2 regions of the Bradyrhizobium sp. NBAIM03 genome follow, and region 1 is predicted to be linked to the other one. Evidence: riboswitches for the same ligand, from Rfam matches in the RefSeq annotation. Region 1 holds a riboswitch; the other holds the start of a gene.
The links. A riboswitch is a leader RNA that binds a small molecule or an ion and turns the genes downstream of it on or off. The one in region 1 is predicted to bind S-adenosylmethionine.

Region 1 (7,833 bases):
GCCGATCAGCGCCACGCGCTGGAAGTGCGCCTGCGCGCTCATTTGCCGCCCATGAAGTCGCGCAAGCCTTCGACGACGAGGCGGTTGGCCTCCTCAGTGCCGATGGTCATGCGCAGCGCATGCGGCAGGCCGTAGTTCTTCAAGCCGCGCAGCACGAGCCCCCGCTTGGTCAGGAACGCGTCGGCGTCATCGGCGGTCGTGCCCTTGTCCGTCGGGAAATGGATCAGCACGAAATTGGCGACGCTCGGCGTCACCTTCAGCCCGAGCTTGCCGATCTCCTCGGTGAGCCAGTTGCGCCAGGTCTCGGTGAACTGCTTCGACATCGCCTGATGCGCGGTATCCTCGATCGCGGCGACCGCGGCATACATCGCCGGCGTCGACACGTTGAAGGGACCGCGGATGCGATTGACCGCATCGATGACGTGCTCGGGCCCGAACATCCAGCCGATGCGCAGCGCGGCAAGACCGTGGATCTTGGAGAAGGTGTGCGTCACCACCGTGTTCTCGGTGGTGGCGACGAGCTCGATCCCCATCTCATAGTCGTTGCGCGAGACGTAGTCGCAATAGGCGGCGTCCAGCACCAGCAGCACGTGCGAGGGCAGGCCGGCGCGCAGCCGCTTGACCTCGTCGAACGGAAGATAGGTGCCGGTCGGGTTGTTGGGGTTGGCGAGCCAGACCAGCTTCGTCTTCGGCGTCACGGCCTTCAGGATGGCGTCGACGTCGGCGGTGAGGTTGGTCTCCTGGGCGATGACGTTCCTGGCGCCGACCGCCATCGTCGCGATCGGGTAGACAAGGAAGCCGTGCGTCGTCGAGATCGCCTCGTCGCCCTGGCTGAGATAGGTGTGCGCGAGCAGATTGAGGATCTCGTCCGAGCCGGCGCCGCAGATGATGCGGTTGGGATCGAGGCCGAACGAGCGGCCGATCGCCTCGCGCAGCACGCGCGAGGTGCCTTCCGGGTAGTCCTCCAGATGATCTGCCACGCGCTTGAAGGCTTCGATCGCCTTGGGCGAGGGCCCGAACGGCGTCTCGTTGGCGGAGAGTTTGAACACCTTGCGGCCCGGCTCCGGCACCGGGCTCTTGCCGGGCGTGTAGGGCGCAATATCGAGAATGCCGGGATTCGGCACGGGGCGGGACATCTTGGACTCCGGATAGGCTGGGCTGCTCGCGATTTTACGATTTCGGCCCGGTCGGGGGCACCGTATAGCGCGTTGCGTGGCTGCCGACGAGGGCCACAGAGCGCACCGAGGCCCCCGCCTCGATCAGGGCAGCCCTGATCTTGTCGATGCTGGTCGCGCCGGTGACCGAGACCAAGAGCGCCGCGCCGTCGAAGGCGGTATCAGGCACGGCCACGATCTCGGCGAGCGGCGACAGCGCGCGGGCGACCTCGGCGTTCCATCCCGAGACGCGCACGCTGAAGGTCTCGACCTCCGTCACCAGGGCGCTGTCGGCGACGCGCGAGATCGCGAACACCGGCAAGGCGGCCGGATGGTCGGCGCGCTCGATGAAGGGCATCCGCGCGATGATCTTCGGCGCGCCGTCCGCTTCCAGCTCCAGCCACCATGGCGTGCGGCTCGAGGTCGCCGAGACCATTGCCAGATCACCCTTGGATTTCGCTACCGCCTCGACCGCGGCCTGTGCGCTGAAATGCGCGACGTAAGGCACCGTGAAGCCGAAATTGAAGCGCACGGAATCGCGCATCGCCGCCTCGCTGGCCGAGATGTCGGCATGCACCGAGAACGGCGCCTGTACGTAAGTGAAGGTCGAGATGATGACGCGCCAGATGCTCTCGACCGTGTCGAGCGGCAGGATGCCGCGATGACGCTGCACGATCTCGCGCATCATCGAAGCTTCGCGCGCAGGCCGGAACGCCGAGCCGACCTCCTGGGTCTGCTTCACCTGGATCAGGCGATCGATGATCTCGCCGCGCTGCATGAGGAGGCGATGCATGCCCTCGTCGATCGCGTCGATCTCCTTGCGCAGTTCCTGAAGCGATGGTGGCGCGGGCGGACGTTGGGACATGTCTGGTCGTCGATCGTTCCGGTGGGGGATATCCTGATTAGGCAGTCGGGGCGGCGAAAGCAAAGAGAAATGACGTGCTTTGCGGGCGTCGCGGCAGAGGCGAATTGGGCCGATCCGGGCCGCGACTTGACGAAAACCGCCCAAGACGGTAGCTTTTGCCCGTTCCGTGGTCATTTGAGCCGGCCGGCTTGCAGCCACGTTAAAAAACTCGCTAAACAGGCCGGGGACGCTTCCGATCCCGGCCGAACCTATCGTTCAGGCCGGGTTTTTCATGGCCTGATGTCAGCGGCGCGGTCGAGCAGCCAGTCGCAAACGAGGTCGATGTCCGAGATGGGTAGCGTCAAGTCGATACCGAGTCCTGCGATCAGCGCCGACGAGCGGTCGCACGAGGTCGATCATCCAAGCTCGCTGGTTGCGCATTTCGGCACCGAGCAGCCGCTGCGGCTCGATTGCGGCGTCGATCTCTCCCCGTTCCAGATCGCCTACCAGACCTATGGCGAGCTCAATGCCGATCGCTCCAACGCCGTGCTGATCTGTCATGCGTTGACCGGCGATCAGCATGTCGCCAACGTGCATCCCGTCACCGGCAAGCCGGGCTGGTGGGAGACGCTGGTCGGTCCCGGCCGACCCATCGATCCCAAGCACTACTTCATCATCTGCTCCAACGTGATCGGCGGCTGTATGGGCTCGACCGGGCCGGCGTCGATCAATCCCGCCACCGGCAAGGTCTGGGGCCTGGACTTCCCCGTCATCACCATTCCGGACATGGTGCGCGCGCAGGCGATGCTGATCGACCGGCTCGGCATCGACACGCTGTTTGCGGTCGTCGGCGGCTCGATGGGCGGCATGCAGGTGCTGCAATGGACCGCCGCCTATCCGGAGCGCGTGTACTCCGCGCTGGCGATCGCCTGCGCGACGCGGCACTCGGCGCAGAACATCGCCTTCCACGAGCTCGGCCGCCAGGCCGTGATGGCCGACCCCGACTGGCACGGTGGCGGCTATGCCGATCGCGGCATCCATCCGCATCGCGGGCTCGCGGTGGCGCGGATGGCGGCGCACATCACCTATCTCTCGGACGCGGCGCTGCACCGCAAGTTCGGCCGGCGCATGCAGGACCGCGAGCTGCCGACCTTCTCGTTCGACGCCGACTTCCAGGTCGAATCCTATCTGCGTTATCAAGGCTCGTCCTTCGTCGAGCGCTTCGACGCCAATTCCTATCTCTACCTGACGCGGGCGATGGACTATTTCGACATCGCCGCCGACCATGGCGGCGTGCTGGCCAAGGCCTTCGCCGACATCAAGACCCGCTTCTGCGTGGTCTCCTTCACCAGCGACTGGCTGTTTCCGACCTCGGAATCGCGCGCGCTGGTGCACGCGCTGAACGCTTCGAGCGCGCGCGTGTCATTCGCCGAGATCGAGACCGATCGCGGCCACGACGCCTTCCTGCTCGACGTGCTCGAATTCTTCGACATCTCCCGGGCCTTCCTGCAATCGGCAGGCAAGGCCCGCGGGCTCAACCTCGAGGACCGTTAGCGATGTCCGTGCAGGAAGTGCTGCCGCTGGACGGCGTTGCGGCCAGGCCGTCCGGTGATTATCGCGCCGATCATCGGCTGGTCGCCGAGATGGTCAAGCCGGGCTCGAAGGTGCTCGACGTCGGCTGCGGCGACGGCGATCTGCTTCAGCTGCTGGAGACCCGCGGCATCGACGGCCGCGGCATCGAATTGTCGCGCGAGGGCGTCAACCGCTGCGTCGCCAAGGGGCTCGCGGTGGTGCAGGGCGATGCCGACACCGATCTCGTCAACTATCCCGACGATGCCTTCGACTACGTGATCCTGTCGCAGACGCTGCAGGCGACGCGGCAGCCGAAGGTCGTGCTGGAGAACCTGCTGCGCATCGGCCGCCGCGCCATCGTCTCGTTCCCGAATTTCGGGTTCTGGAAGATGCGACTCCAGCTCCTGATCGGCGGCCACATGCCGCGCACGGAGAATCTGCCGGCGACCTGGTACGACACCGCCAACATCCATTTCTGCACCATCAAGGATTTCGTGCAGCTCTGCGACGAGATCAACGTCAAGATGGAGCGCTCGGTCGCGCTCGATCTCTACGGCCGCCCGGTGCCGCTGAACCTGCCCTGGTGGGTGTGGAACATGTTCGGCGAGCAGGCGGTGTTCTTGCTGAGCCGCGGCGGGGGGAAGTAGTTTCTCTCCGTCATTCCGGGGCGATGCGAAGCATCGAGCCCGGAATCCATCGTCCGACAGCGCCTGCAGCCCGATGGATTCCGGGCCTGCGCCTTCGGCGCATCCCGGAATGACAGCTAGTGGGAAACCAGCGACCGCGGGTCCCGCACCGGCCAACGTCCTGCTTCCACCAGCGTCACGAACCGCTCGACACTCTCATTGAACAGCGCGGGCTCCTCCAGGTTCAGCACGTGGCCGGACTTCGGAAACATCGCGAGCCCCGCCGCGGGCAGGTGCTTCTTCAGGAACAGGCTGGCGCCCATGCAAGGCTCGTCCTCGTCGCCGCAGATGATCAGCGCGGGTGTTGCCGCGCCTCTGATCGCGTCCGTCATCGTGTAGATCGAGGGACGGCCGCCCTGGAATCCGCGCATGGTGCGCGCCGATCCCATGGCATCGTGCCGCGCCAGTGCGGCGTAGAAATCGGCATGCCCGCGTGGATCCTTCACCAGGAACGGAATCCGGCTCGGCGCCTCGCGCGTGACTTTCGCGACCTCCACCGATCCCAGCGTCTCGAACTGCTCGGCATTGGCGCGGCACTGCGTGCGCCAGGTCTCCAGGTTCTCGAGCTCCGAGCCGGAGCCGACGCCGGCCAGCGTCATCGACAGCGCGCGCTGCGGCGCGTTCAGTCCGATCTGCAGCGAGGAATAGGCGCCCATCGAAAGACCGACGAGATGCGCGCGCTCGATGCCGAGATGATCGAGCACCGCAAGCGCATCGGTGTAGAAATGCGTGTAGGTGTAGACCTCGCCGTCAGGCACGTCCGACGGCGTGTAGCCGCGCGCCGAATAGGTGATGCAGCGATGGCCACGCGAGAAGTAGCGCATCTGCGGCTCCCAATTGGTGTAGTCGGCCGCGAACTCGTGCAGAAAAAGTATCGGCGTTCCCTGGCCCGCCTCCTCGAAATAGATGCGGACGCCGTCCCTGGTCGTGGCGTGGGGCATTAACCGTTTCCCTCTGTTTCAAGCCGTGTTCGAGGATCGCAGTTAATTCTGTTGTCGGCAATGCGGCAGCAGCGCCGAGCACGAACACAAAATCATTGCAGCCATTCGCGGGCGTTGCGTCTTTTTCTCGCCACATCGGGCGGCTTAACGGCCAAACGGATGTCGGCCATTGCACGGGCCGGCGGGAAGTGGGGGTGTCAAGAAGGATGAAGAATGTTCGAGTTGTTTGCGTCTCGCCTGTCGCGTTGTGTTGTCGCGCTGGCGCTGTTCTTCGCGGCGGTCGCCGTGTTCGTTTCTCCGGCCTCGGCACGGCCGTATCATCGTCATAGCGCAGAGCGGCACGGTTACGTGCATCACGCCAGACATCATCACCACCGTCACTATCGCCATCATGCCCGCAGTTCGCGCTTCGAGCGCAGCGCGGCGCAATTGCAGGCAAGCGGCTTCGCCGACACCCAGGCGAGCTATGATCCGAATGCCAATGCCAGCGGTGCCGGCATGAACGGAGGCTTCAGCGGAGGATCGGGTCTCGTCTCCGAGGCGCGCCGCCATATCGGCGGCAATCCGACCGGGCGCGGCCGCCTGTGGTGCGCGCGCTTCATGAACATGGTGCTGGAGCATACCGGCCATCGGGGCACCGGCTCCGACATGGCGAGCTCGTTCGCGCGCTACGGCACGCGCATCTCCGGACCGCAGGTCGGTGCCATCGCCGTGATGTCGCGCGGCCGCCGCGGCGGTCATGTCGGCATCATCACCGGCATCGACGCGCAGGGTAATCCGATCATGATCTCCGGCAACAACGGCAACCGAGTCCGCGAAGCCCCGGTCTCGCGCGGCAAGATCTATGCGTATGTGATGCCGAACTGACGGTGGAGCTGTAGCGACGGTCTCGTAGGGTGGGCAGAGCGAAGCGTGCCCACCACCTCCCTCCGCTCGACGAGATGGTGGGCAAGAGCGCCTTTGCCCACCCTACGGCAGCGGAGTTAGCTCACAGCAGCTTCGGCTCTTCCACCGCCACCACATCGCCGACGCCGACGTCACCGTCGGCGATCACCTCGGCATAGATGCCGCAGTCCATATGGCCGAGATGGCGCGAGAGCGTGGGCGGGATTTCGAGATCGCGCTTGGCGGTCTCGGGGTCGACATTGGTGGCCGGGCAGCGGACGATGCGCTTGATCACCTTCAGCCGGGCCTGTCCGATCGCGAGCGTCTGGCCGACGAGGTCGAGCTCCGACCAGGCCGGCCAGCCTTTCACGTAGAGATTGGCGCGGAAGCGCAGCGGATGCACGGCGACGCCGCCGAGCATGGTCTCGATGGCGCGGACGCTGTCGAGATTGATGATGGAGACGACCTTGCGGGCGACGTCGGAGAAGCTGTGGTCGCGGCCGGAGAGAATTTTGGGCGGGCCCTTCAACTCGGGTTGGAAGTTCTCGCGAAAATAGGCCTCGATGGCGGCGCGCCCGGCGGCGGTCTCGAGATCGCCGCTGGCGACGATCTGGCCGTCCTTGCGGATGGTCAGCACGTTGGTTTCGTCGTCGAACCGGCTGTCGAGCTCGGCCAGCCGCTCATTGCGCGCCAGCATCAGGAACTGGATTTTCGGCTTCCATTCGGGCGCCTCGGGGTTGAACCCGCTCGGGCCGTTCTCGATGGCGTAGCGGCGGTCGGCCGGCAGGGTCTGGCCGACCCGCAAAGGAACGTGCGACAGGCGCTCCGGCGTCAGGCCCTTGATCGGGTAGCGGTAGAGGCCGGTGATCTCGGCGGTATGGCTGGCTGTCATGCCGCTACTTAAGGGATTCGGCCCGCCACCGCCAAGCCCGCTCCCGCGCGCACGAAATTGTGAAGTTGCCTCTTTCGCATCCGCAACCTGCTTCCCACATCTGGCCCAGGCCGGCGGCAACGCCGGCAAAAGACGACCGTTACCGGTTGAGAAACGTCAATGCGGTAATTGGAAACCCAATGAAGATGCCGTTTGGGGTGCCTTACAGGGCCCCGAGGGCAGGCCGAGGGACAGAAAAGATGAATATCGAGAAGTATACCGAACGCTCCAGGGGCTTTATCCAGTCCGCGCAGTCGCTCGCGATGCGCGAGGGGCACCAGCAGTTCTCAACCCTGCATGTGCTGAAGGTCCTCTTGGACGACAATGAGGGGCTCGCCGCCGGTCTGATCGACCGCGCTGGCGGCAATTCCCGCGCAATCCTGAAGGCGACAGAGGACGCCCTCAACAAGGTGCCGAAGGTCTCCGGCGGCGGTGCCGGGCAGATCTATCTCGCGCCCGAGCTGGCCCGCACTTTCGATTCGGCCGAAAAGGCCGGCGAGAAGGCCGGCGACAGCTTCGTCACGGTCGAGCGCCTTTTGCTCGGCCTCACGCTGGAAAAGACCAGCGAGGCCGGCACCATCCTGAGCAAAGGCGGCGTCACGCCGCAAAACCTCAACGCGGCGATCGAGGCGCTGCGCAAGGGCCGCACGGCCGACTCTGCGACCGCCGAGAATGCCTATGATGCGCTGAAGAAGTATGCCCGCGACCTCACCCAGGCCGCGCGCGACGGCAAGCTCGATCCGGTCATCGGCCGCGACGAGGAGATCCGCCGTACGATTCAAGTGCTCTCGCGTCGGACCAAGAACAACCCCGTCCTGAT
Region 2 (7,833 bases), 160 kb from region 1:
CACCTTCGCAAACGGCTCGGTGGCGCGCGAGGTGCTGATCGATTGCGACGATGCGCGGCGGCGCCTGGTCTATGCCATCAGCAACGAGCGGCTGAGGCATTACAGCGCCTCGGTTCAGGTCATCGCCGAGGGCAAGGCGAGCTGCCGCCTCGTCTGGATCATCGACATGCTGCCGAACGAGCTCGCGCCTTACGTTCAGGGGCAAACCAAGGAGGCGGTGGCCGCCATGCACAAGGCGTTTCCGCCCGCTTCGGCCTGATCATTCACTGTGAGTTGTCTCACAGAAGCCCGTCCTCGACCGCCCTAACCATGCCCTCGTGCGTCCGGTCGGCTCCGCTCTCCCGGCGGCGCCACGCACGCGAGGAGCATGCAATGAGAGGTGCGGACAAGGTGATCTGCCAGGCGGCCGCGGTGCTGCTGCTGTTTTCAATCTCGAGCGTGCCGGCAAAGGCGCAATTCCTCGGCGGCGGAGGAGCCGGCGGCGAGGACATGATGACCCAGATGGCGCCGATGCTGGAGATGATGAAGGCGAAGATGGGCAAGCGCCGCTTCGCCATGCTGATGCAGACCATGGGCCCGATGATGAGCCGCATGATGGAGAACGGCGGCGGGCTCGGCGGCTTGATGGGCGGCGGCAATTTCGGCGGCGGATTCGGTGCACCGAGCTATGGCGGCTACACCCCGATGGGCGGCGGCACCATGCCGGTCGGGATCGGCAGCATGGGCGGCGGCGACATCATGGGCATGCTCGGCGGCACCGGTGGCAGCAACATGATGGCGATGATCCCGCAATTGATGCGTCTCGCCAATACCGGCGGCGGCCATCGCCGCCACAAGCGTCGCTAGTCCGCAGCCGAAAGCGCCGGCTTGATCGCAGGCTTCGTCTCGCGCGGTCCCCAGCGTGTCAGCACGACGCTGGAGCACGACAAGAGGCCGAGCACGACCATCGAGCTCGCGGCGAGCCAGAAGAAGCTCTGCGCGCTGGCGCCGTGCCTCGACAGCCACCAGCCGATTCCGGCGATGTAGATCAGCCGCGCGGTCTGCGCCAGCACGGGCCCGATCACCTTGGCCGCGCCTTGCGAGGAGAAATACATCGTCGTTGCCAGGCCGAAGAAGGCGTAGAACGGCCCGACCGTCGAAAGATATTGATGGCTCGCCGCGCGCACCGCCACACTGTCGGTGAACATGTTGACCCAGAGATCGGGGAAGATCGCAACGAGGCACGCCGGCACGCCGACCGCCACGAAAGCAGCAACGCTGGCGGTCCAGGCGATGCGCCGGGCCCGCGCGATGCGGCCGGCGCCGATCGCCATCCCGACCATCGGCACGCAGGCGATGCCGAACGAGAATGCGATCGAGGTCAGCAGGAATTCGAGCCGCGCGCCGACGCCGTAGCCGGCGAGGATCGCAGTGCCGAACTGCGCCAGCATGTGCGTGAAGATCGAGATCGTCAGCACCGATTGCAGCGGCGAGAAGCAGGCGATGGCGCCGACCTTGAGGATGTCGAAGAACATCGCCCATTGGATGCGCAGGCCGCGCAGCTTCAGCGTGATCCGCGCGCGGCCGGAGAACAGGTACCAGCTCATGATGCCGATGTTCATAGTGTAGGCGATCAGCGCGCCAGCGGCGACGCCGCGCATGCCGAACTGCGGCACTGGCCCGAGCCCGAGACCGAGCGTGCCGCCGAGCACGATCTGCCAGGCCGCGGAGTTGAGGATCAGGAACGACGGCAGCTTCATGTTGCCGGTACCGCGCAAGATGCCCGCCATGGTGTTGAGCAGCCAGGGCAGCACGGCGCCGCCGAAGAACACCTGCGTGTAGGCGATCGCATGCGTCAGCACATCGCCGCGGCCGCCGAGCATCTCGAGCAGCCTCGGCCCGAAGATCAACATGCCCAGCATGAAGACGAATCCGAAGCTGATGCCGATGAGCATCGCGTGCACGGCCAATGTGCCGGCGCGCTCGCGATTGCCGGCGCCGAGCGCACGCGCGATGGCCGAGGCCACCGCGCCGCCCATGGCGCCGCCGGACATCGTCATGGTCAGAATGATCGTCGGAAACACCAGCGCCATCGCCGCCAGCGCCTCGACGCCGAGCCGGCCGACATAGGAGGTCTCGGCGATCACCACGCAAATGCCGGCCGACAGACCGATCGCGTTCGGCCAGGCGAGCGACAGCAGCGTGCGCAGAATCGGCCCCTCGGTCAGGGCGCTTCTGATCGGCGGCGGAGGCGGCGGCAGTGGGCGCTCTTGCTCATCGACCGGGATTTCGGCGATGTCGGACATGTCCTCTCCCGGGCGCAGGCGCCGTTTGCAGCGCAGCAATCACTTGGTGTGCCAATGGCGTCGTTCGCGCGAATGGCGCGGCTGAGGCGTGTTAGCACGGCGTGCTCCGATTCTGCCTGCGCCCGATGCAGGCGTGCCCTGCGGCAGCGCATTTCAAGCGGTGGAATTCGTTCTTCTCCCTCTCCCCGTTCTTACGGGGCCGCGACGAGCCTTGCTCGCGCCGAGAGCGTCGGGGTGAGGGGCTCTATTCGCGAAGACGGCGAGAGCTGGACTCGCGGAGACTCCCCCTCATCCGGATTGCATCTTCGATGCAATCCGACCTCTCCCCGCAAGCGGGGCGAGGTGAGGCCCGCTGCGGCCGTCGCCTAACCGATGGTCCACACCAGCGGTGGGCGCCCGCCTACCGCGGTGCGCATCTGCACGCCGATGTGCCGGCCGCAGCCTGCGGCGAGCCCTTCGAACAATCCCTCCAGCACCTTGGCGCAGGCGCGATGATAATCGGCGACGTCGTCCATCAGCTTCCAGCTCTGCTGCCGGATCTCGAACGTGCCTTCCGATTGCGTCATCTCGGCCGCATCATCCTGCGCGGCGAGCAGCGCGTTCAGGAACGATGCGAATTCTCGCGCTCCGCCGCGGGTCGTCGCCAGCGCCGCGGCGACCTCGTCGAAATATTGCATGCCGATCAGCTTGCCGGTGAGGTGCAGCAGATAGCCGGCATCCTCCGGGCCGAACAGCTGCACCATCACGGGCGCGGCGGTGCGGACATATTCCATCGCGTAATTGCGATAGGCCTTTTCCAGCCGCGGTCTTGGCCAGCTCGCGACCGGCAAGGCGGGCGCCGTCTTCGCATCGAACAAAGGTGCTTCGAGGTGGCGCGCGAACACGAGGCGCTGGTCGAGCTCGAGCGGATGGTCGTAGAGATGGTAATAGCCTTCGAGCCCGTCCTGGCCGTCGACGCTCTGCTTGGTGCAGACGAAGCCGAGCCTGAGGTCGCCGAGGGCCGCGCCATTGTTGGCGTGCCAGCCGCGCAGCATGGCGCGTGAGACTTCGCCCGGCACGCCACAGATCGCAGTGCCCTTCCAGATCCAGCGCGGCGGCGGATAGCGGATCCAAGCCTTGGTGTCGCTCTCGTACATGTATTCGACATGAACGCCGCCGATCCAGTTGGAGAGATAGTGGTATTGCGCAGCCGCGACCGCCGGCGGCAGATGGTCGATCCCGAGCTTGCTGAGCCCCGGCAGGAAACGCTCCTGCTGCTGGCGACGAAACACGCGGAAGACGAACTCTGCGGCATCCGCCGTGCCGCGGCGCGTGACGACGGTGAGGATCAGCCCGGTGAAGTAAGCGTGATAGAGATCGGCGACGGCGCGCCAGCGCTTCCATTGCGCGTGCTGCGCGAGGTCTGGTGCGATAGTCATGTTCGCTCCCGGCTTGTTGTTTTGCGGGAGTGTGTCATCGCGGATCGGGTGACGCAACCGGACGCGCTCTCGGTGTTATCGCCCGCGAAGGCGGGCGATCCAGTACTCCGAGATGGTCATGCTTGAATCGAGAGGCCGCGGCGTACTGGATTCCCCGCCTCCGCGGGGAATGACAGCGGTGGGTGAGGTTAGCACTACACCCTGAAATGCTTGCTGAGCTTCAGGCCTTGCGCCTGGTAATTCGAGCCGATGCGCTGGCCGTACATCGCGTCGGGGCGGGCCAGCATCTTCTCGTAGACGAGGCGGCCGACGATCTGGCCGTGCTCGAGGATGAACGGCACCTCGCGCGAGCGCACTTCCAGCACGGCGCGCGATCCCAGCCCGCCAGCGCCGGCATAGCCGAAGCCGGGATCGAAAAAGCCGGCATAGTGCACGCGGAATTCGCCGACCAGGGGATCGAACGGCACCATCTCCGCGGCGTAGTCGGGAGGCACCTGCACCGCTTCCTTGGAGGCGAGGATGTAGAACTCGCCGGGGTCGAGGATCAGGCTGCCGTCGGGACGCGCCGAGATCGGCTCCCAGAAATCCTCCACCGCGTAGCCGGCGCGGCGGTCGACATCGACGACGCCGGTGTGGCGCTTGGCGCGGTAGCCGACGAAGCCGCTCGCCTTCTCGCCGGAGAGATCGACCGAGACGGCAACGCCGCCCGAGAGATCGGCATCGTCGATGTCGACGAGACGCTCGCTGGCGTGGAGCGCATCGAGCTCGTCGGCATTGAGGATGGCATCGCCGGTGCGGAAGCGCACCTGGCTGAGACGCGAGCCCTCGCGCACCAGCACCGGAAACGTCTTCGGGCTGATCTCGGCATAGAGCGGGCCGTGATAGCCGGCGCCGATCATGTCGAAGCGACGGGTGCCGTCGGCGATCACGCGGGTGAAGACGTCGAGCCGGCCGGTCGAGCTCTTCGGATTGGCGGCAGCGACGATCTCCGGCGGCAGCGCCAGACTCTCGAGCAACGGCACGATGTAGACGCAGTTGGTCTCGAGCACCGCGCCGTCGGCGAGGCTGAACTCGTGCAGCTTCAGCTCGTCGATGCGCTCGGCCACGGTGGCACCGGGCCCGGGGAGGAAGCTGGCGCGGACCCGATAGGCTATGTCGCCGAGGCGCAGATCGAGGCTCGCCGGCTGGATCTGGCTCTCGACGAAGTCGTAGGCGGGCAGGATGAGACCTTCTTCCGCCATCGCCGCGATCATGCGGTCGGGCAGGATACCATTGGCGTCGGCGGCGACCGTGAACGTCAACCGGGGGTCCTCATTAGGGGTCGAGTGCATCCGGACATGCCGGAAATACAAGTCTTTTACGGCTATCCGATGGACGCCTTGACGGAAAGGGCATTGCGGAATATGAGCATCACTTATCCCGTGGTGATTTGAGCCGGCCGGCTTGCAGCCACGTTAAATAAGTCGCTAAACAGGCCGGGGACCTCTGTGATCCCGGCCCGTGGAGATATCCAGGCCGGTTTTTTTGTGACCGTTTTCGCCTCGACGGTCATCTCGGAGAGGGTCCTATGTCGAAGTCGTCTGCTGCCTATCGCCCCGAAACCCGCCTGGTCCATTCCGGCACCCTGCGCTCGCAATATGGCGAGACCTCGGAGGCGCTATTCCTGACGCAAGGCTATGTCTACGCCAGCGCGGAGGAGTGCGAGGCACGGTTCAAGGGCGAGGATCCCGGCTTCATCTATTCGCGCTATTCCAACCCGACGATTGCGATGTTCGAGCGCCGCATGATCGAGCTCGAAGGCGCCGAGGCCGCGCGCTCGGCGGCAACCGGCATGGCGGCGGTGACGACCGCGATCCTGGCGCCGCTCAAGGCCGGCGATCACGTGGTCGCCTCCCGCGCGCTGTTCGGCTCCTGCCTCTACGTCATCCAGGACCTGTTGCCGCGCTACGGCATCGAGGCCACGCTGGTCGACGGGCTCGATCTCGACCAGTGGCAGCGCGCGCTGAGGCCCAACACCAAGACGTTCTTCCTGGAGAGCCCGACCAACCCGACGCTGGACGTGCTCGACATCCCCTCGATCGCCGAGATCGCGCACAAGGGCGGCGCGCGGCTCGTCGTCGACAACGTGTTCGCGACGCCGATCTGGCAGAGCCCGCTCGCGCTCGGCGCCGACGTCGTCGTCTACTCTGCGACCAAGCACATCGACGGCCAGGGCCGCTGTCTCGGCGGCATCATCCTGTCCTCCGAAGCCTTCATCGCCGAGCACATCCACAATTTCATGCGCCAGACCGGCCCGTCGATTTCGCCGTTCAATGCCTGGGTCCTGCTCAAGGGCCTGGAGACGCTGGGCGTGCGCGTGCGCGCGCAGACCGACACGGCCGCGCGCGTCGCCGAGGTGCTGGCGAGCCATCCGAAGATTTCGCGGCTGGTTTATCCCGGCCGCGCCGATCATCCGCAGGCGGCGCTGGTGAAGAAGCAGATGCGCGGCGGCTCGACGCTGGTCGGCTTCGAGGTGAAGGGCGGCAAGGCGGCGGCGTTCCGTGTGCTCAACGAATTGAAGCTTGCCAAGATCTCCAACAATCTCGGCGACGCCAAGAGCCTCGTCACGCATCCGGCGACGACGACGCATCAGCGCCTCAAGCCGGAAGACCGCGCCGCGCTCGGCATCAGCGAGGGCTTCATCCGCTTCTCGGCGGGGCTGGAGCACGCGGATGACCTGATCGAGGATCTCACCGCGGCGCTGGAGAAGGCGTGAGGGAAGCGAGGTCTCGTAGAGTGGATTAGCCGAAGGCGTAATCCACCTCTGCTGCATCCGCGGAGATAGACAGTGGTGGGTTACGGCTTCGCCTAACCCACCCTACGCACCCTCTCACATCGGCCGGTACGTTCTCACGTCGGCGGGCACGCTCACACCGAGCTTGATCTGGCCGACGGAGCGGATGATGTCGTCGCCGAGCAGCTGGGCGAAGCAGGCATAGCCCCAATCGTTCATGTGCAGGCCGTCGGCGATGACGAAGCCCTCGACCGGGATCGACTGGTTCTCGTGCCAGTCGCGCATCACCTCGAAGCGCGGGAAAATGCCGACCTTGCGGAGCTCGGCGACGTTGCCGAGCAGCTTGATCATCTTGCCGGCGCTCTCCTTGCGCTGGTTGACGGCCGGCGAATATTGCGGATCGACCAGCACGATGTCGGTGCCGCCGGCGGCCTGAATGCGGCTGATGCCGTCCTCGACCAGCTTGGCCGTATCGGCAGGATCGAGATTGCGCAGCACGGCGTTGGTGCCGACCTGCCAGATCACGAGATCCGGATGCCTGTCGATCACCTGCGTCTGCAGACGCTTCATCATCTCGGGGGCGTCCTCGCCGCCGACGCCGGCATTGATGACGCTGATGTCGGCAGTCGGATAGTGCCGGCGCAGCTGCGCGGCGAGACGATTGGGGTAATTGAACTCCGGCGAGCTCGCGCCGAACCCTTGAGTCGACGAGGAGCCGAACGCGACGATGACGACGGGCTGGCCGGCGGCCAGCTTGCTCGCGACATGCGGCAGCGAGCCCATCGCCTTGGAGCCGCCCTTCGGCGGCAGGCAGGGCACCCGGCTGAAGATGTCGGCGGCGGACTTCGCGACCTCCTTCACCTTGTCGATGGCGCGCGAGGTGACGCCGCGCTGCTCGGGCGACCTCGCGGCGACGGTGGTCTGGGACGGCGCAGCGGGCGCGGGATCAGGCGACTGGGCGGGTGCGGGGGTCGCCGGCTGTGCAGCCGGCGTCTGCGCATGCGAGGCGGGCGTCAGCAACAACAGCACTGCTGTTGCAGGCACGGCCAGCCATGACGTCAGGCAAAAAGGGCGGAGAGAACTCATTAACGCTAGACCTCAATTTTGCTGCTGGGCCGGCTCCAGATGAGCAGCGTCAATCACGAACTGTGCCAACGCCCGGCCAAGGCAATCATGGACCTGCTTCGCCAGCTCAGGCCCGCGGGACGGGTTGAACAGGTCGAACTGACCCTGTTCATTCCACTGCCGCATGATCGCGAAACGATCGAACAGCGGGATGTCGTGCTCCTGTGCCACGACGCGCATATTATCGAGAAAAGGCTGCGCCGAGATCATGGTCTCGGTGCGCGGGCTATAT

Region 2: another riboswitch for S-adenosylmethionine. It lies ahead of I6F21_RS13025 (O-succinylhomoserine sulfhydrylase); the one in region 1 lies ahead of I6F21_RS12190 (homoserine O-acetyltransferase).

What each region holds. Positions count from the first base shown of each region.
Region 1 is NZ_JADYVS010000007.1:8,151-15,983, reverse strand. Features, by position in the region: gene I6F21_RS12205 (prephenate/arogenate dehydrogenase family protein) at 1-42, opposite strand, end outside; gene hisC (histidinol-phosphate transaminase) at 39-1,136, opposite strand; gene I6F21_RS12195 (chorismate mutase) at 1,171-2,019, opposite strand; SAM riboswitch at 2,176-2,255, shown strand; gene I6F21_RS12190 (homoserine O-acetyltransferase) at 2,350-3,552, shown strand; gene metW (methionine biosynthesis protein MetW) at 3,555-4,217, shown strand; gene I6F21_RS12180 (alpha/beta hydrolase) at 4,334-5,197, opposite strand; gene I6F21_RS12175 (TIGR02594 family protein) at 5,411-6,064, shown strand; gene I6F21_RS12170 (MOSC domain-containing protein) at 6,186-6,974, opposite strand; gene clpB (ATP-dependent chaperone ClpB) at 7,214-7,833, shown strand, end outside.
Region 2 is NZ_JADYVS010000007.1:172,764-180,596, forward strand. Features, by position in the region: gene I6F21_RS13000 (SRPBCC family protein) at 1-259, shown strand, start outside; gene I6F21_RS13005 (hypothetical protein) at 373-846, shown strand; gene I6F21_RS13010 (MATE family efflux transporter) at 843-2,285, opposite strand; gene I6F21_RS13015 (hypothetical protein) at 2,651-3,703, opposite strand; gene I6F21_RS13020 (2'-deoxycytidine 5'-triphosphate deaminase) at 3,898-5,004, opposite strand; SAM riboswitch at 5,115-5,194, shown strand; gene I6F21_RS13025 (O-succinylhomoserine sulfhydrylase) at 5,271-6,458, shown strand; gene I6F21_RS13030 (SGNH/GDSL hydrolase family protein) at 6,573-7,562, opposite strand; gene I6F21_RS13035 (lipolytic enzyme) at 7,575-7,833, opposite strand, start outside.